3 regions of the Centipeda dianae genome follow, and region 3 is predicted to be linked to each of the others. Evidence: riboswitches for the same ligand, from Rfam matches in the RefSeq annotation. Region 3 holds a riboswitch; each other region holds the start of a gene.
What was found. A riboswitch is a leader RNA that binds a small molecule or an ion and turns the genes downstream of it on or off. The one in region 3 is predicted to bind molybdenum cofactor.

Region 1 (5,976 bases), 640 kb from region 3:
GTGGCACACCTTGCACTCCATGCAGAGCCCGCCGATGCCGAGGCGCGTGATCTCGCGCCGTGTCCACTCACTGCCCGCCACGACGCGCGGCACGATGATGTCAAAGATTGTCGCGGGCGCGTACATCACACAGCCCGGCAGCCCCATGATCGGCACGCTGCGCCCGTTCTTTTCGTAGTACGCGAGCAGGAACATCGCGCCCGGCAGCACGGGTGCGCCGTATGTCACGATACGCGCCCCCGTCGCGCGGATCGCTGCGGGTGTGCGGTCGTCTGGATCGACGCTCATGCCACCCGTGCAGAGCACCATATCCATGCCGAGATCCAGCAGCTCCTCAATCGCCGCACGCGTATGCTCCGTCCCGTCGTCCGAGAGGCGGTGTTCGTCCACGCGCAGTCCGAACGCACGCAGCTTGCTGTCGATGACAGGTGTAAAGGTGTCCTTGATCCGCCCGTGAAAGACCTCCGAGCCCGTCGTCACAACGCCGACCTTCATCGTTCGATAGGGCAGAATGCGCAGCAGCGACTCCGAGCCCGCCGTCTCGCGCACCTTTTCCATAATACTCTTGTCAATGACGAGCGGGATCACCCGCATCCCCGCGAGCTTCGTCCCCGCCTTCACAGGAAAATGCTGTGCGATCGTCGCGATCATCACATCCGTGATGTCATTCACCGCATCGAGAGCTTCCTCGCGTACCTCGAACACCCCCGCCACCGTCGAGGTCAGCTCGATCTTGCCTTCCTTCGGCTCGCTCGCCGTCATATATTCACTTTGACAGACATCGCGCAGAATTGCCGCAGCGTCGTTCTCGTGCAGCATATTTTCATTGTCTTCCCAGACGTAGATATGCTCCTTGCCGATGCGCAGCAGTACCTCCACATCCTCTGCACGGATCACATCGCCCTTGCGGAAGCGTGCCCCCTTGCGCTCCCCGCGCACAATCTCCGTAATATCGTGGCAGAGTACCATCCCCACTGCGTCCTGAACACGAACTTCCCGCATAGTCCCCCTCCGCTGCATTGACAGCATATTCAAAAACATATCATGTTCAATACATATCCACGATCACATTCAAATGATTTTCACAACAAACAAATCCATTTCTAAAAATCATTCTCATTTATATATTCTTCTTATTGATTATACCACACAAAATAGATTTTCTCTATGGTTTTTCGTAAATGAGAAAGGTTTTTTACCCCCATAGTCCCACTCTTGAACAGAAGATTACAGGAAGATCTGACGGACTTCATTTTATCGGCGATTCCTAGGGGCAACCGATTGATTTTCAATGCAAGTTACGCTATGATGAAAGCATTCGGTAGGGAAGGAGGAAGGTATATGCCGAATACAGGACTGACGCATTTTGACGAGGGCGGCGCTGCGATCATGGTCGATGTCAGTGGAAAGGAGAAGACGCACCGCGAGGCGATCGCAAGCGGGCGCATCTACGTGAGTGACGCGGTCTACGCCGCCATCGAGGGCGGCACGGCAGCGAAGGGCGACGTGCTCGGCGTTGCACGCATCGCGGGCATCATGGCGGCAAAACGCACATCGGACACAATCCCGCTCTGTCACCCGCTGCCGCTCGCCAAGTGTACGCTCGACTTCGCGCTTGAGGAGATCCCACGCCGTGCCGTTCGCGCATCTGCCGCCGTAAAAGTCACGGGCGAGACAGGTGTCGAGATGGAGGCACTGCACGCCGTGAGCGTTGCACTGCTCACGATCTACGATATGTGCAAGGCAATCGACAAGCGCATGGAGATCGGGGACATTCATCTTGAGCGCAAGTCCGGTGGTAAGAGCGGCACATTCGTCCGCTGATGGGGGTCCCTCAACCAACTCCGAGCAAGGATCGTCTAAGGGGAAAGCTACGACACCTTGCCTGACGGATTCCGTCACAGGGTATGCCTAGAAACAGACATACCTACCTATTTTGTAAAGGAGAATACCATCATGAAACTCAGGAATTTACTCACGGCGGGTCTCGCCGCCATGGCACTCTTTACCGCCGGCTGCGTCGGCGGCGGCGACAGCGCGAACAAGATGGAAACGCCGAAGGAAGGTCCTGTCGAGCTGCAGGTCTCGGCGGCGGCAAGCCTCACGGATGCGATGAAGGAACTCGCGACCATGTACGAAAAGGAGCACGGGAACACGAAGCTCGTCTACAACTTCGGCAGCAGCGGAGCACTCCAGCAGGCGATTGAGAACGGCGGCACCGCCGATGTCTTCGTCTCCGCCGCACAGAAGCAGATGAACGCACTCGACGAGAAGAAGCTCCTCGCGGACGGCACGCGCGTCGATCTGCTCATCAACGACGTGGTGCTCATCACGGCGAAGGACAGCAAGCTGAACCTGCCCGACTTCAAGGCAGTGCTTGACCCACAGGTCGCGCACATCGCCCTCGGTGAGCCCAAGGGCGTACCCGTCGGGCAGTACAGCGAGGAGGTCTTTACGAAGCTCGGTATCCTCGACGACGTGAAGGCACGTGCCGTCTACGGCTCGGATGTCCGTCAGGTGCTCGCGTGGGTCGAGACGGGCGATGCGGACTGCGGCGTTGTCTATGCGACCGATGCCGCTATCTCGGACAAGGTGAAGGTCACCGCCGTCGCCCCTGCCGATACGCACAAGCCCATCGTCTACCCCGCCGCTGTTCTCAAAGATGCAAAGAACATGAAGGAAGCAAAGGATTTCCTCGCGTTCCTCCAAACCAATGCGGCGAAAAAGGTCTTTGAGAAGTACGGCTTCAAAGTGAAATAATGACGGACGAAACACTATCCCCGCTCATCATCTCGCTTGAGGTCGCGGGACTTGCGACGGTGATTACATTTTTCCTCGGCATCGCGCTCGCGTACGGCGTGCTGCAGATCCGAAGCCGTTTCGCGGGCACGATTGCCGATGCCGTAATCACCCTGCCGCTCGTCCTGCCGCCGACCGTCGTCGGATTCTTCCTCCTGCTCTTCCTCGGGAAGCGCAGCGCCATTGGGAGCTTTCTCCTGTCGATCGACCTGCCGCTCGTCTTTACGTGGCGCGCGGCGGTCATCGCGGCGGTCATCGTGAGCCTACCGCTCATGTACCGTACGGCACGCGGTGCGTTCGAGGCGATGGATCGAAACATGATCCATGCAGCGCAAACCCTCGGTGTCAGCAACGGACGCATCTTTTGGCAGATCATCCTGCCGAATACGCGCCACGGCATCCTCGCGGGTCTTGTCCTCTCGTTTGCGCGTGCGCTCGGCGAGTTCGGCGCGACCATCATGTTCGCGGGCAACATCCCGGGACACACACAGACCATGTCCACCGCCATCTACGCGGCGGTACAGGCAAACGACTACGACCTCGCCTTTCGCTGGGCAATCGTCATCTCCCTGTTCTCGCTCGTCTTTATCGGGGCGATGAACCTGTACCTCAAACGGGAGGTGCGCTGATGGAGCTGATTGTAAACATCGAAAAGCGGCTGCGTGATTTCACCCTTGCGGCGAATTTCACGCTCACGGATACAACGCTCGCCCTCCTCGGTGCGTCGGGCAGCGGCAAGAGTATGACGCTGCGATGCATCGCGGGGCTCGAACGTCCCGATCGCGGGCAGATCGTCCTCAACGGACGCACGCTCTACGACAGCGAAAAGCGCATCCATCTCCCGCCGCAGGCGCGGAACGTCGGCTATCTCTTTCAGAACTACGCCCTCTTTCCAAACATGACCGTGCGCGAGAACATCATCTTCGCGCTCGACGGCTCACAGGAGGAAAAGGAGCGTATCTTCAAAGAGAACGTTGCACGCTTCTCGCTGGAAGGGCTTGAAAACGCCTATCCTGCGGGGCTGTCGGGCGGTCAGCAGCAGCGCGTCGCCTTTGCACGCATCCTCGCACACGGCGCGGATGTGCTGCTCCTCGACGAGCCGCTCTCCGCGCTCGACACCCATCTGAAATGGCAGATCGAAACGGCACTGCGTGAAATCCTTGCGGCGCAGAACATCGCGGCAATCCTTGTCACACACGACCGTGACGAGGCATTCCGCATCGCGGAGGAGATTGCAACGGTAGATCGTGGACATCTCACGCCGCCCATGGACAAGCACGAACTCTTTCGGCATCCCGGCACATGTGCCGCGACTGCGCTCACGGGCTGCAAAAACATCTCTGCCGCCCACCGCACGGACGAGCACCATGTCGCGGCGACCGACTGGGGCATCACGCTCCGCGTCGCGGATACCGAGACGGACGTGCGCCATATCGCCATCCGCGCACATTATCTGACGCTTGCAGACAGGTGCGGCGAGAACGTCCTCCCCGCACACATCGACGAGATCATCGAGAGCACCTTTACCTACATCATCATGCTGCGGTTCGCAGACGGCGGACTTCCTATCCGCTGGGAAATCGGCAAGGCGATCTGGGAGGCACAGAACGCCGGGGTATGTGATACATTACATTTCAAATTCCCCATCGAGGATCTTATGCTTCTGCGGGACTAGGCAGACAAAAATCCCGAACAGTGATTCGTCACCGTTCGGGATTTCTTATGCGGTCATACCATCAGGAATGCAGCAAGTTCATATATTTCTCTCGCTCCATTGCAGGAATCTGAAGGGCATCCATCGCCTGTGAAGCAGAGAGATTCATATTCTCCATGAGGTTTTTGATGTTTTGCAATGATGCCTGCATAACACCTTGCTGGATCCCCTGCTTGAGGCCTTGCTCGATCCCTTGCTTGAGGCCTTGCTCGATCCCTTGCTTTAATCCTTCTCTTCGCCATGCGCGCATACCGCTGATGTAGTCACGCATCGCCTTTTCGCGCTGCTCATACTGCCAGCGTTCAATCTCATCCTGCATAAAGACGTGTTCCGCCTTCATCGCTTCCTGAATCGCCGCCTCGCTCATCGCCAACTCCTCCGTTTCCGTTTCATTCAGCTTGTTTGAAAAGTATGCAAGCCACCGCTCAAGCCGTTTCATCTCTCGGACAGACTTCACCTCAAAGTTCGGGATCTCAAGGAAATGGATCTCAATGTCATCCGTCAGACGATGCCCGCTTGGAAGGTCATAAAGCCCGTACATCGTATGTGCCTGTTTCTGCGGGAGCAGGGAGAAATTCAGCAGATTGATCGTAATCGCGCGGTTCAGCTCCTCATATTCCTCGCCCCGATGGAGCGACTGATACATCTTCGCCCAATAATAGAGCGTGCGCTTCTCCATATTCCGCAGATTCACGAGCTGAACCTCGACATTGATACGCGTGCCGTCATCCGCAACACAGAGCAAATCAAGCCGTGACAGCTTATCCTCATCGAACTGCGGGTCAAGGTCGCGGTCAACAAAGGTAATATCCCGCAGCTCAGATGCGCCTTCAAGCCCTAGAACAGCATTGAGAAAACTGATGGTGATACGCTTGCGCTCTTCGCGCCCAAAGATAAATTTGAACAGGTAATCATTCAGTGGATTACACTCACATCGCTTCATTGTTCTCCCTCCTTTCTTACATTATACGATGAATCCATGAAAAAATGAAGGACTCACTGCTTCACTTGTTCCAACTTCCCCGCCGTCATTGTATAGCAGGTATCGGCGTAGTTTCGCGCGTCGCTCTCGTGCGTGACGAGGAGGACGGCAGCGCCCGCGTCTGCCGTTTCACGCAGGAGACGGAGGACGCTCTGCGTATTCTCCTCGTCGAGGTCGCCTGTCGGCTCGTCCGCGAGCAAAATCGCGGGCTTCATCACGAGTGCCCGCGCGATGGTCGCGCGGCGCAGCTCCCCGCCCGAGAGTTCCGCCGGCACGACCGACGCGAGTTTGCGGATGTCGAGCCGTTCCATCAGTTCGTCGGCACGTGCGGCAACATTTTCCTGCGTCCCCGTGAGCAGCGCGGGCAGCAGGATATTCTCGCGCACCGAGAGGGCGGCGAGCGACATCAGACGCTGCGGCACGATGCCGATGTGACGGCTGCGCAGACGGGTACGTGTATCCTCATCGAGCGCATAGAGAT
Region 2 (5,976 bases), 240 kb from region 3:
CCGAGGAGTGCCTTCTCCACAGCGGCGGCATTCTCCTCCGTATAGCCCTTGACAAAAAACTGTAAATGCGTGGTGCTCTCCGCGAGTCCACAACCGCATTCTTTACACATAAAAATCTCCTTTGTATTCTACGCTTGCGCAATGAAGCGTTCGCGTTGGACACGCAGAAACGCTCCCAAAGGTTTACTCCACATCCTTCGCATCGGCGGGCGTATGCCGCAGCAGCTTCGACCCTGCGAACATACTCGACACCTCCGCCTCGCCCTCCATGAACTCCGCACGGATGACCATGTAGAAATGTCCGATGGCAAAGAGAATGATCGCCCACGCTGCATAGTGATGCACGAAATGCGACATGAACTCGTTGCCGAGGACACGGTTCACCCAGCCGAACAGGATGCCGCCGATCGCCGACGGCTCCGTCATATAGTACATGGCAAAGCCCGTCAGCACCTCGATGGCGACGAGCACATACAGCCCTGCATACGAAGCGCGCGCCAGAGGGTTGCGCAGGAACGGCGCGTGCGACGGCTTGATGAGCGCATAGTGCAGACCGACATCCATCATGTCGCGGTAGTACTGCTTTTTCCAGAAATGCGGGAAAAGGCGGTCGCCGCGATTGATGATAAAGCCGTAGACGCGCCCGATGAAGCCCGCACAGAACGCAAACGCCGCAATGAAGTGGATGTTGCGCACGAGGTTCATCAGGAGCGGCGTATCCGTCGGCTCGGAGGCGAGAATGACGGGCGGCTTCGTGATGAGGAAGCCCGTGATAAAGAGCACGATGATCGCAATGACCATCAGCCAGTGAAAGATGCGCAGGAAGGGACTGAAGAGGTAATATTCCTTGCGTACTTCTTGTTTCATGCGGATCGCCCCCTATTCGTCCACGCGCACGCCGGCGTAGGGGTCGGTCGTGACGACGCGGATCTTCTCCCCCTTTGCGTTAAAGAGGTGCGTCGCGCACGCCATGCACGGATCGAACGAGCGCACCGCCTTCACGATCTCCAGCGGCTTGTCGGCGATCTTGACGGGCGTATCCATCATCGCCATCTCGTACGCACCGTGTCCCGCTGCATCATCGCGCGGACAGGCGTTCCACGTCGTCGGCACAACCGCTTGATAGTTGGCGATCTTGCCGTCCTTGATGACCGCCCAGTGACTGAGCGCACCGCGCGGCGCTTCGTAGAAGCCGACGCCCTTCGCCTCCTTCGGCCACGAGGAGGGATCCCACTTGTCGTTGTTCACCACGCGCGTGTCGCCGCTCTTAATGTTCGCGACGAGCTTGTCAAAGAAGAACTTGCTGATCTCCGCCTGCAGCTGCGCATCGAGCGCACGCGCCGCCGTGCGGCCGACCGTCGAGGGCAGCCACGCCTCGGCAGGAACGCCGAGCACCTTCGTCACCGCGTCGATCTGATCGACAATCATCTGCTCCGCCCACGTGAGGTCGCCGAGCAGCCCCTGCTTTGCCTTCGTGTAGAGGACGATGTAGCGCGCCAAGGGGCCGACCTCGCAGAGCTTGCCGCGCCATTTCGGCGTCTTGAGCCACGAGTATTTGCCCTGCTCGTTCAGCGCCTTCCACTCCGTCTTGGTACCTTCCTTCGGCTCTGTGTAGTGCGGCTTCGTCTCGCCCTCCCACGGGTGCAGCCCCTTGCTGTCGCCGCCGCTGTACTCGTACCAGCCGTGTTCGACGCTCTCGCTGATGACCTCGGGGTCGGAGACATCCTCCATCTTAAAGTCATAGACCTTCGCCTGCATCACGCCGCCCGCAAAGTTCTCGACGACGCCGTTGCAGCGTACGAGCAGATCCTTGAAAAAGTCGCCGTTCGTTGCGCCTGAGAACGGCTCCTCGGGGAACATCCCGAATCCGAGCACGCGCTCCTTGGCGAGCCCGCCGCCCGAGGTGTAGCCCTTCTGCACATACAGATGCCCGATGGCGAGCACATCCGGCAGATAGTAGTTGTTCATCATGTGGCGTGCGGACTGGATCGAGCGATCCACAATCGCAAGCCGCGCCGTGTTGATCGGTGCGTTGCCGTCCTCCATCGAGATGGAGCAGGGCATACCGCCGAGACAATAGTGCGGGTGCGGGTTCTTGCCGCCAAAGACGACGTGCGGAACGACGAGATCCTTCTGCTTGTCCAGCATTTCAAGATAGTGGGAAATCGCCATGAGATGCACCTCGGGCGGCAGCATCTGATAGTCGGGGTGATCCCACCACTGCGCGGAGAAAATACCGAGCTGGCCGCTCTCCACGATCTTCTGCACCTTCGCCTTGATCGCCGCATAGTAGTCCGCGTTCGAGACGGGGAAGTCGTGCGGATACGCCTCCGTCTCAAGTCCCTGTGGGCCGCGGAAGGGCAGACGGTAGGCCCTGAGCACCGTGTTCTGGAGTGCCGCCGTCGCCGCAGGATCCGCCTTCAGAGCCTCCAACGGGCTGACCCAGTCGAGCGCGTGGAGGTGGTAGAAATGGATGATGTGATCCTGATGGCCGAGGGATGCCGCGATGATGTTGCGGATGTAGTGTGCGTTCTTCGGGATGGTGATGCCGAGCGCATCCTCGACCGCACGCAGACAGCCGAGTGCATGGGAGGACGTGCAGACGCCGCAGATGCGCTGGATGTACGCCCACGCATCGCGCGGGTCGCGGTCGTTCATGACGAGCTCAAGCCCGCGCCATGCCGTTCCGGAGGAGATGGCATCCGTGACCTTGCCCGTCGCCTCATCCACCTGGATCTCGACGCGCAGATGCCCCTCAATGCGCGTAATCGGGTCAACAACAACGTGTTTCATTCATGCACCTGCTTTCCCTCGTTTTCAAGCTGCTTCTCGTGACATTTCTTCTGCACAAGGCTCGCGCCCGCGTGTGCCGCGACACCAACCGCCGTCGCCACGGCAAGCCCCGCACCGACCATATCCACGTCGATGCCGTCATACTCGGGCAGACGTTTCGAGAAGGGCGCATCATCCCAGAAATTCGCATTGCTGCACCCGATGCAGGGCGCACCCGACTGGATCGGGTACGACATTCCTTGGTACCAGCGCAGATTGCCGCAGGAATTGTATGTCTCAGGTCCTCGGCACCCGAGGTGATAGAGGCACCAGCCCGCCTTTGCGCCCGCATCGTCAAAGCGATCGGCAAACATCCCCGCATCGAAGAACGGACGGCGATAGCAGGTGTCGTGGATGCGGTTGCCGTAGAACTGGCGCGGTCTCCCCTCCCCGTCGAGCGGCGGCAGCGTGCCGAAGAGCGCAACGTGCATGACGACCCCCGTCATGACCTCGGGGATCGGCGGGCAGCCGGGCACGGCGATGTAGGGCTTCGCCCCGATGAAGGCACGGATGCCGCGCGACTCGGTCGGGTTCGGCGCAGCCGCCTGGATGCCGCCCGCCGTTGCACACGTGCCGTAGGCAATGACCGCCTTTGCCCCTGCCGCGACGTGCTTCAACGTCTCCATGAAGGGTCTGCCGCCCGACATACAGGTGTAGGCGTGCTCGCCCGCCGCGACCGCACCCTCGACCGCGAGGATGTACTCACCGTGGTACTTCTTGACCGTGGTTTCGAGGTGCTCCTCGAACGGCTCGCCGCAGCCGGCACTGAGGACATGACTGTACTCCAGCGCAATGTTGCTGAGCACCAGATCGGACGCGAGCGGCGCACCCGAGCGGATGAACGACTCATCGCAGCCCGTACACTCGTGCCCGTGCAGCCAGATCACGACCGGCAGCGGCTTCGTCTCCGCCGCCTCGACGACCTTCGTCATCATGTCCGTGCTCAGCCCCATCAGCGACGTGAGCGTCACGCAGCCCTTCAAAAAGCTGCGCCGACTCATGCCCTTTGCGAGATAGGCCTCCCACAAGCTCTCCCTTTTACTCACACGAATCCTCCTAATCTATACACCATTTATAATTGATAATGATTACTCATAGTTATAGAAAATTTTTATAATTATACACCGATTCCTAAAAAAAAGAAATACACTTTTGTGCGGCAGAGAAACTAATTTTACGTTCGTTTTTTCACGCAAAAAGGCTGTCCCCCGTACCCAAGGCACGACAAACAGCCCATGACACAGTCGTATCCACCGCATCTATGCACATCGAAACAGATGCAGACACATCCCGTGATTGGCGATTCTGTCGTTTCCTTTTCAAGGGAGAGACGATGCCTCCCGACGGGAAGGCACGGGCATTTCTGCCCGAACCCTGTGCGCGTCTTGGCCGAGCCGCAGCGCAGGCGCAATATCATAGGCACATGCCCTTAGATATTTTTGCTCGGAAACGGAGAGGAGTTTCCCCCTCTGCTATGGAAGGAAGCACGGATTACGCTTTCTTAATCGTTTGTTAATTCTAACAGATTTTGTGGAAAATGTCAATATACGACATTTATTCTCAGTATGTCCGAGATTTATTTTTCACCTTGTATTTCTTCGCCGCCTTCTTCACGGCGTCACGCTCCTTCTCCGCCATGGTGTTCGGACGGATCTCGGCAGCGTGCCCGTCGCGCTCCGCATCCGTGATCACCGTGTTCGCGCCGTCATAGGCGATGATCTCATAGGTGCGGATCGTGTTCTTTTTGGGGTCGAGCACGCGCCGTTGGAGGGTGTAACGGACGTTTTCGTATGCCTCGTCGTGCATCGCACGCACGAACTGTGCGCTGCCGAGGTCGTTGTAGAGGATGAGCTGCCAGTAGGAAAGTGTGCCGTCCTCGTTCCGCTGCATCCGCGTGCGGTCAAAGAACCACCCGCGCCGCTCGTCGCCCTCGATAAAGACCCAGTCGCCCTCCGCGAGCGTCACGGGTTCGATCGCGGTCGCCGCGCCGTAGGCAGCATTGTCAGATGCCGTGGGAGCAATGCCGATCCCGTGCCCACCGTCCTGCGGTGCGGGCTCTTTTGCAGCAGACTCCTGCGCTGCTGCGCCCTCATGCGCAGGATGCGATGTGCGTTCTTCCTCGTGCGAACCGACAGACGCATCACCGAGTTCATCCAGCTCCTCCTCAAGAGTGCTCTCCTCGTCCGCATTTTTTGCATCCGCATCTGCGGGCGCGGCGCTCTCATGCTGCTCCTGTGCCGTCATAACCTCGTGGATGTCCTTTGCCTCCGCACGCACGCCCCATGCGGACAGGAGGAAAAGCCCTGCGGCAATCATACAAATGATGGATTTCATACCGTTCTCCCTTATAAATATCCTGCGGGGTTGACGGGCTGACCGTCAACGCGCACCTCATAGTGAACGTGCGGACCTGTCGAGTGTCCCGTCGAGCCGACGTAGGCGATCACCTCGCCGCGCCGTACCTGTTGTCCAACCGTGACGGCAAGCGCGGAGGCGTGTCCGTAGCGCGTCACGATGCCGCCGCCGTGATCCACATCGACCATGTTGCCGTAGCCGCCGTTCCATCCCGCCGCCGTGACAACGCCGTCGGCGGTCGCAACAATGGGCGTACCCATCTCGGCGGCAATGTCGATCCCCTGATGGAACTCCGTGCCGTCAAAACGCAGACCGTAGGGCGAGCTGACATAGCCCGCCGCCGGCCAGATGGAGGGTACGGTATGTGTGGCATCGTCCGAGACGAACCCTGCCGCCCCGGGGAACTCCCTGCGCAGGGTCTCGGCGAGGAGGTCAATGGAGGAGCGGCGCGTACCAAGACGCTGCTCGATCATCGTGAGCGCCTCACCGACATCGGCGGTGGTGAGGTCATGCGGTGCGCCGCCCGTCGGGGCATATGTCCCCTCCTGCACAGTCTCGTCCGCAGCGGCGGGCGGTGCGCCGACGATGGCACGCAGCCCGTCCTCGGAGCGGCGCAGCTGATCGAGATCCTGTTGGAGGGCGGCAGCCCTTTTCGATACCTGCAGAATCTGCTCCTGTTGGATGCGGTTCGCCTCGCGCAGCTGTGCCGTCTCCGCATTGTTCGTATCGCCCCGCATGAGGGTATAAATGGAGAGCACCGATGCCGCTGCAAGGACAGCGACCGCCGCC
Region 3 (5,976 bases):
GAGATCGTCTACGGGCTGGAGCGCGGGGCAAAGGCGGTGCTCGGCGTGCTCATCGCCTGTGCGGCGGCGGGCATCATCATCGGTGTCGTCACCAAGACGGGCGTCGGACTGCGCCTCGCCTCGGGACTGATCGAGATGGCGGGAGGGATGCTCCTGCCCGCGATGTTCTTCACCATGATTACGGCGATCGTCCTCGGCATGGGCGTACCGACCACGGCGAACTATGTCATCACCTCGACCATTGCCGCGCCCGCACTCGTCCAGATGGGCGTACCCATCCTCGCGGCGCATATGTTTGTGTTCTACTTCGGCATCATCGCGGACGTGACCCCGCCCGTCGCGCTCGCCGCCTACGCAGGGGCGGGCATCAGCGGGGGAAATGCGCTGAGAACCGGCGTACACGCGTCGAAACTCGCGATTGCGGCGTTCATCATCCCGTACATCTTCGTGTTGTCCCCCGTGATTCTGATGGTGGACGCGACGCCGTTCGCCCTCGTTATGGCGACACTCTCCGCACTCGCGGGCATGATCGCCCTCAGCTCCGCGCTCTGCGGCTTCCTTGCCGATCACTGCCGCATGTATGAGCGCATCCTCCTCATCGGTGCGGGGCTGTTCATGATAAAGCCCGGCGGCACCACCGACATCATCGGGTGTGCCATCTTCGCCGTGATTCTTGCGATGCAGTATATCCGCGTGAAGAAGGCAGCGGCATGAAGACCGCGCAGGAATCCATCGAGGAGCGCAGCTTTTTCGATGCCATCAAGACACTGAACGAGGTTTCGGAATCCGCACGTGATGCGCTCTGGAACTACCGCATGGGCTATGCCCTGTACTTTTTTGCGGTCAATCGTTATCCGAAACTTTGTGCTTTGCGTCTGGCTCTGCAATATTTGGAAGCGGCGGAGCATGATGCGGCGGGCAAGGCGGAGATCGAGCGCGTCTTCTTTGGCAAGCCCGGCGGGATGACGGAACGGTGCAAAGAGGCGGTTGAAAACAGGCACGGCTGGTATGCGGAGGAACCCGCTTCTATGAGCGTGGAACAGCTCGTGCGCGAAGTTGAAGCGGAGCGGGAATGTCTGCGCCGTGCGGTGACGGCGTTCTTTGAACGCACACAGCGGCGGGAGATTGTGATTACACATCATCCTTCGCAGAAAAAACTTCCCGTCGGGGCAAGCAAGTTCTACGGAACGCCCGACCTGCCCGCAGATTTTGCCTGGCCGTACTATAAGGGAACGGACTTCGAGGGAGTGACGAAGAACCGTCCGCTTGCCTTTCTCGCCCAGATCAACCTTGGCGAAGCCGCGCAGTACGACCGCACGGGGCTCCTGCCGAAGACGGGCGTGCTCAGCTTCTTCTATGAGACCATGTCGATGGAGTGGGGCTTCGAACCGGGGCACAAGGGCTATGCGCGCGTCTATTATTTTCCGGAGACGGAGCAGCTTGTTTCGACGGAGATCCCGGCGGAAACGAAGGAGTGGAGCGTGGGCGAACAGGCACTGACGTTTGCGGATGCCGTCAGTCTCCTGTCGTCCTTTGCATACAGCCGCAGGAGCGGGAAAGAGGTGGATTGGGACACCTACAACGAACTGCGGGCGGAGTTCGGATACGATGCTGCCGCACACGAGGACAATCCCATGAAGATGCTCGGCTATGCGGATGAGATTCAGGGCGAAATGGAGCCGGAGTGTGAGCTTTACAGCAGAGACATCGAGGGGGATGTGCACGCACGGCGCCCCGAAGAGGAGGATGCGGATCCGGTGGAAACATCCGTGGATCGTTGGGTATTGCTGCTGCAAATGGGGACGGTGACGGACGAGGATACGGAGCTGATGTACGGCGACTGTGGTCTGATCTACTTCTGGATTCGGAAGGAAGACCTTGCCGCACGGAATTTCGACCGTGTCCACCTGATTTTGCAGTGCGGTTGACGTGTGTTTAATGGGATTGATTTTTTGCGCAAATCAGATACAATGACCATAGAACCGCGCGTGTGTCGCCGCTCAGAGTGCGACCACAACAAACGGAGAGGGGCGATGCCTTCGTTTGCTTTGATATGGACAGAATAAAGGAATCGCTGATAAAATAGACCCTCAGATTGGCGTAGATTTTTTCGTCCGATTTTCGCCTGTCGCGGGCATTACAACTGAGCCCAATACCCATTTACAAAAAACGAGGAACCCTTGCACGTTTGCAGGGGCTCCTCGTTTTTGCTTGCCAATCTTTAGTTCTTGACGTTCGTCTCGTTCGGTGTTACGTCGATGGGAGCGTCCTCAATGACCTGCTGCGGCTCCTCCTCCGTCTCCTTGCGTCTGCGGAGGAAGAAGAACGCGCACGCGCCGAGGAGAACGACGACAAGGACGACCGCGCCGATGATCGCCGTCTTGTTCCAGATGCGGAACGCGACCTCGATCTTGGACGACTCGCCTGTTACGAGGGTCTTGCCGAGGTTCCATGTGAGCTGCTTGCCGTCGTCCTCCGAACGGTCGGCGTTCGAGCTCGTGGGTGCGACGGGCAGCGTCATCTGATACGTGAACGTGATGTTGCTCGCAAACGCACCCGCGCCGCCGCCGTTCTGGCTGCCCTCAAAGAGCAGGTCGAAGTTGTAGTCCGTGTAGAACAGGCTCTTGTTCGCGGTGATGCCCGTGTTTTTGCCCTCGTTCGCCTTGAAGAAGTCGTTCTCCGACAGCTTTTCGACCGTCGCGTAGTGCTCCGTGATCTCGTAGCCGGACATATTCTCCTTCGTTACGGGCGTGACCTGCGCATCCGGATTCTTTGCCGTCGTCGCTGTCTTGCTCTGCTCGACGATCTCGGCGAGCATCGGCACGCTGATGAGCGTGGTCTTGAGGTCGGCACTGCCGTCCTCGTTGATGACGACGTCCACATCGCCGCTGAAACAGCCGCTCGTGAGTGCGAGTACGCCCAGCATCGCCGCAGCGAGGACGGTGCGCATCGCGTGCGTGCATCGTATCAGAAACATAAGATACCTCCTATAAATTCAAATCATACCAATCTTATTCCATTTTACATGAGCACGCCGCCTTTTGCAAGATGGACGTTTGGCAGGGGCAATACAGTGATTTTTCTCATTGTATTATTTTGAATCTCATGCTATACTCATACAAACTACATTTGTTTTTCAGTTTTTCGAGCTGCCGTACCTGTGGCGTATGCTATGGTGCGTCGGCCTGACTGCGGTGGGGATCGCGGTCGCGGGGGAAGGTATGGAAACGTCCTTCCCTGCCCGCAGACATTTGTCTGCATTGCAAAGGAAAACCGGCAGGGGGAGGACTGCGCTCTTTTTGTGCGCTGTAATTGCTCACCGGATTTTCCGGCGGGCATTTTTTGTTGGGAAAATTTGGAGATTTGCGGAACGGGAAAGGGGCTTTATGGGGCAGTATGCGCGTATGATGGCGGCGGGCAGTGTGCTCGCTGTGCTGTTTTTCGTCCTCTCACTTTCGGTGGGGCGGTTTTACGTCCCGTTTGATCAGGTGGTGGCAATTCTCGCGTCGAATTTTATCGAACTACCGATCACGTGGGACGCGTCGATGTATAACGTGGTCATGGTGATCCGTCTGCCGCGCGTGCTCGGCGACATTCTCGTGGGTGTTGCGCTCGCGGTGTCGGGCGCGGCGTATCAGGGGGTCTTCCGCAACGATCTCGTATCGCCCGACCTCCTCGGTGTCTCGCAGGGCGCGAGCGTGGGCGCGTGCCTTGCGATTCTCGCGCATCTGACGCTCGGCGGCACGGCGGTCGCGGCATTCCTCGGCGGCATTGCGGCGGTTACGATGACGCTTATGTTGCCGAAGCTCGTGCAGAGCCGCTCACGCATCGTGCTCGTGCTCTGCGGCATCATCGTGTCGGGCTTTATGGCGGCGGTGATCGGTCTGCTGAAATACCTCGCCGACCCCGATACGGAGCTCGCGGATATTGTCTACTGGCAGCTCGGCAGCCTCGCAAAGGTCTCGTGGGACAACCTGCTCTACGTCACGCCGATCATCGTCCTCACGCTCGCGGGGCTGCTTGCAATGCGCTGGCGCATGAATGTGCTTTCGCTCTCGGATCAGGAGGCGGCGAGTCTCGGCGTGAATGTGAACCGTGAGCGGCTTGCCGTGATCGCGCTCGCGACACTCCTCACGGCATCGGCGGTATGCCTGAGCGGGACGATTGGGTGGATCGGCCTGATCCTGCCGCATCTGGCGCGGATGCTCGTCGGCGGCAACCACGCGCAGCTCCTGCCCGCAACGGCGGTACTCGCGGCATCCTTCCTGATGCTCGCCGATCTCCTTGCACGCACGCTGACCTCGGCAGAGGTGCCGCTCGGGATTCTCTGCGGCTTTGTCGGCACACCGTTCTTCGCGTGGATTCTCTACCGCCAGCGGAGGTATTTCTGATGGAGCGCGCAATGCTTTGGCTCGACGACGGCTCGTTTCGCTATCGCGCGGATGCGCCGTACATCTTCGAGCATATCTCGTTCTCGATCAAGGGTGGCGAGGTGCTTGCGCTCCTCGGGCGCAACGGTGTCGGCAAGTCCACGCTCCTCGCGTGCCTGATGGGCTTTCAGGAGCTGACACAGGGACGCATCTATACGAACGGACACAACATCTATGCAATGTCGCCGCGCGAGCGTGCGCGGGAGATCGCGTTCGTTCCGCAGATTATCAGCGCAGAGAGTTCGTTCACGGTGCGCGACTATGTGTCCTTCGGTGCGACGGTGCGCACGGGGATGTTCTCCGCACCGAGCAAGGCGGACTACGGGCAGACGGATGTGATTCTTGAGGAACTGGGCATCGCGCACATCCGCAACCGCCAGTGCAGGGAACTCAGCGGCGGGCAGCGGCAGCTGGTCGCCATCGGGCGCGCACTGCTTCAAAATACGAGGCTGATCCTCATGGACGAGCCGACGGCGGCGCTCGATGTGCGCAATCAGGTGCTCGTCCTACAGACCATCGACAACTTGCGTGCAAAGGGCTACGGTGTGGTCTTTACAACGCATCTGCCCGAGCAGGCGCTGCTGCTGAACAGCCGCGTCGCGCTCTGCTTCGGCACACATATGGATTTTTACGAATCCGTGGACGAGGTACGGGCATCGCATCTGGAGGAACTGTACGGAACGAAGCTGAGCCTTTTCCACAGCGACAATGTGGGGCGTACGGTCTGCGTGATTCCGCGGCTGTAGTATGTCGTGCATCCCCCTCGCGAACGCCTCGTTGCACAAGCGGTCGCACACTTATCTGCCTAAATACCTGCGGATTCCAAACGCGCTTCGCTTGAACGAATAAAATCCGCAGGGGGCAGAACGTGTGCTTTTCCCGCTTGTTCCACTAGGGTTCGCTACGGGGGATTACACGCTCACAATAAATTTTCAGGTTTTCAGATGAAAGGATGTATGCAATGAAGAAAAATCTCATTGCGCTGCTGGCACTCATCATGGTGCTTGCAGCACTCGTGGGCTGCGGGACGGAGAACGCTGCGCAGGGCAAACAGGAAAGGGCGCGCACAGTCACGGACATCGACGGCACGGAGGTCAAGATCCCCGCGAACGTCGAGCGCATCGCCGACCTCTGGCACGCGAACAATCAGGTCGTGCTGCTCCTCGGCGGCGCGGACAAGCTCGTCACGACGACGAAGAACGTGCAGGGGCTCCCGTGGTTCGCGCAGGTCTATCCGCGCATTGCGGAGATCTCCGCACCCGTCAAGGGCACGGATGTGAACTGGGAAGAGGTTGAGAAGGAGAAGCCGCAGGTCGTGCTTGCGAGCAACAAGGAGCAGATCGAGACGGCACGCAAGAACGGCTATACGGCGGTGCGTGTCAACTTCGCGACCTATGACGGGCTGCGCAAGGTTGTGAAGATCACGGGCGATGTGCTCGGCGGCGATGCCGTGAAGAATGCGGAGACATACCTCTCCTACCTCGACGAGAAAACGAAGTTTACGGATGAGCGCACGAAGAAGCTCAGCGATGCCGAACGCCCCGTC

Region 1: another riboswitch for molybdenum cofactor. It lies ahead of modA (molybdate ABC transporter substrate-binding protein); the one in region 3 lies ahead of QU667_RS10265 (FecCD family ABC transporter permease).
Region 2: another riboswitch for molybdenum cofactor. It lies ahead of QU667_RS11425 (hydrogenase small subunit); the one in region 3 lies ahead of QU667_RS10265 (FecCD family ABC transporter permease).

The regions. Positions count from the first base shown of each region.
Region 1 covers NZ_CP128650.1:363,300-369,275, reverse strand. Annotated here, with positions in the region: gene QU667_RS01850 (molybdopterin-binding protein) at 1-1,002, opposite strand, end outside; gene moaC (cyclic pyranopterin monophosphate synthase MoaC) at 1,342-1,824, shown strand; molybdenum cofactor riboswitch at 1,831-1,963, shown strand; gene modA (molybdate ABC transporter substrate-binding protein) at 1,957-2,760, shown strand; gene modB (molybdate ABC transporter permease subunit) at 2,760-3,428, shown strand; gene QU667_RS01830 (sulfate/molybdate ABC transporter ATP-binding protein) at 3,428-4,474, shown strand; gene QU667_RS01825 (Rpn family recombination-promoting nuclease/putative transposase) at 4,536-5,456, opposite strand; gene QU667_RS01820 (ABC transporter ATP-binding protein) at 5,510-5,976, opposite strand, start outside.
Region 2 covers NZ_CP128650.1:2,353,122-2,359,097, forward strand. Annotated here, with positions in the region: gene QU667_RS11410 (heavy-metal-associated domain-containing protein) at 1-110, opposite strand, end outside; gene cybH (Ni/Fe-hydrogenase, b-type cytochrome subunit) at 184-867, opposite strand; gene QU667_RS11420 (nickel-dependent hydrogenase large subunit) at 880-2,793, opposite strand; gene QU667_RS11425 (hydrogenase small subunit) at 2,790-3,878, opposite strand; molybdenum cofactor riboswitch at 4,129-4,293, opposite strand; gene QU667_RS11430 (hypothetical protein) at 4,393-5,166, opposite strand; gene QU667_RS11435 (M23 family metallopeptidase) at 5,178-5,976, opposite strand, start outside.
Region 3 covers NZ_CP128650.1:2,110,815-2,116,790, reverse strand. Annotated here, with positions in the region: gene QU667_RS10280 (TRAP transporter permease) at 1-714, shown strand, start outside; gene QU667_RS10275 (YwqG family protein) at 711-1,928, shown strand; gene QU667_RS10270 (hypothetical protein) at 2,222-2,977, opposite strand; molybdenum cofactor riboswitch at 3,131-3,287, shown strand; gene QU667_RS10265 (FecCD family ABC transporter permease) at 3,387-4,391, shown strand; gene QU667_RS10260 (ABC transporter ATP-binding protein) at 4,391-5,176, shown strand; gene QU667_RS10255 (ABC transporter substrate-binding protein) at 5,392-5,976, shown strand, end outside.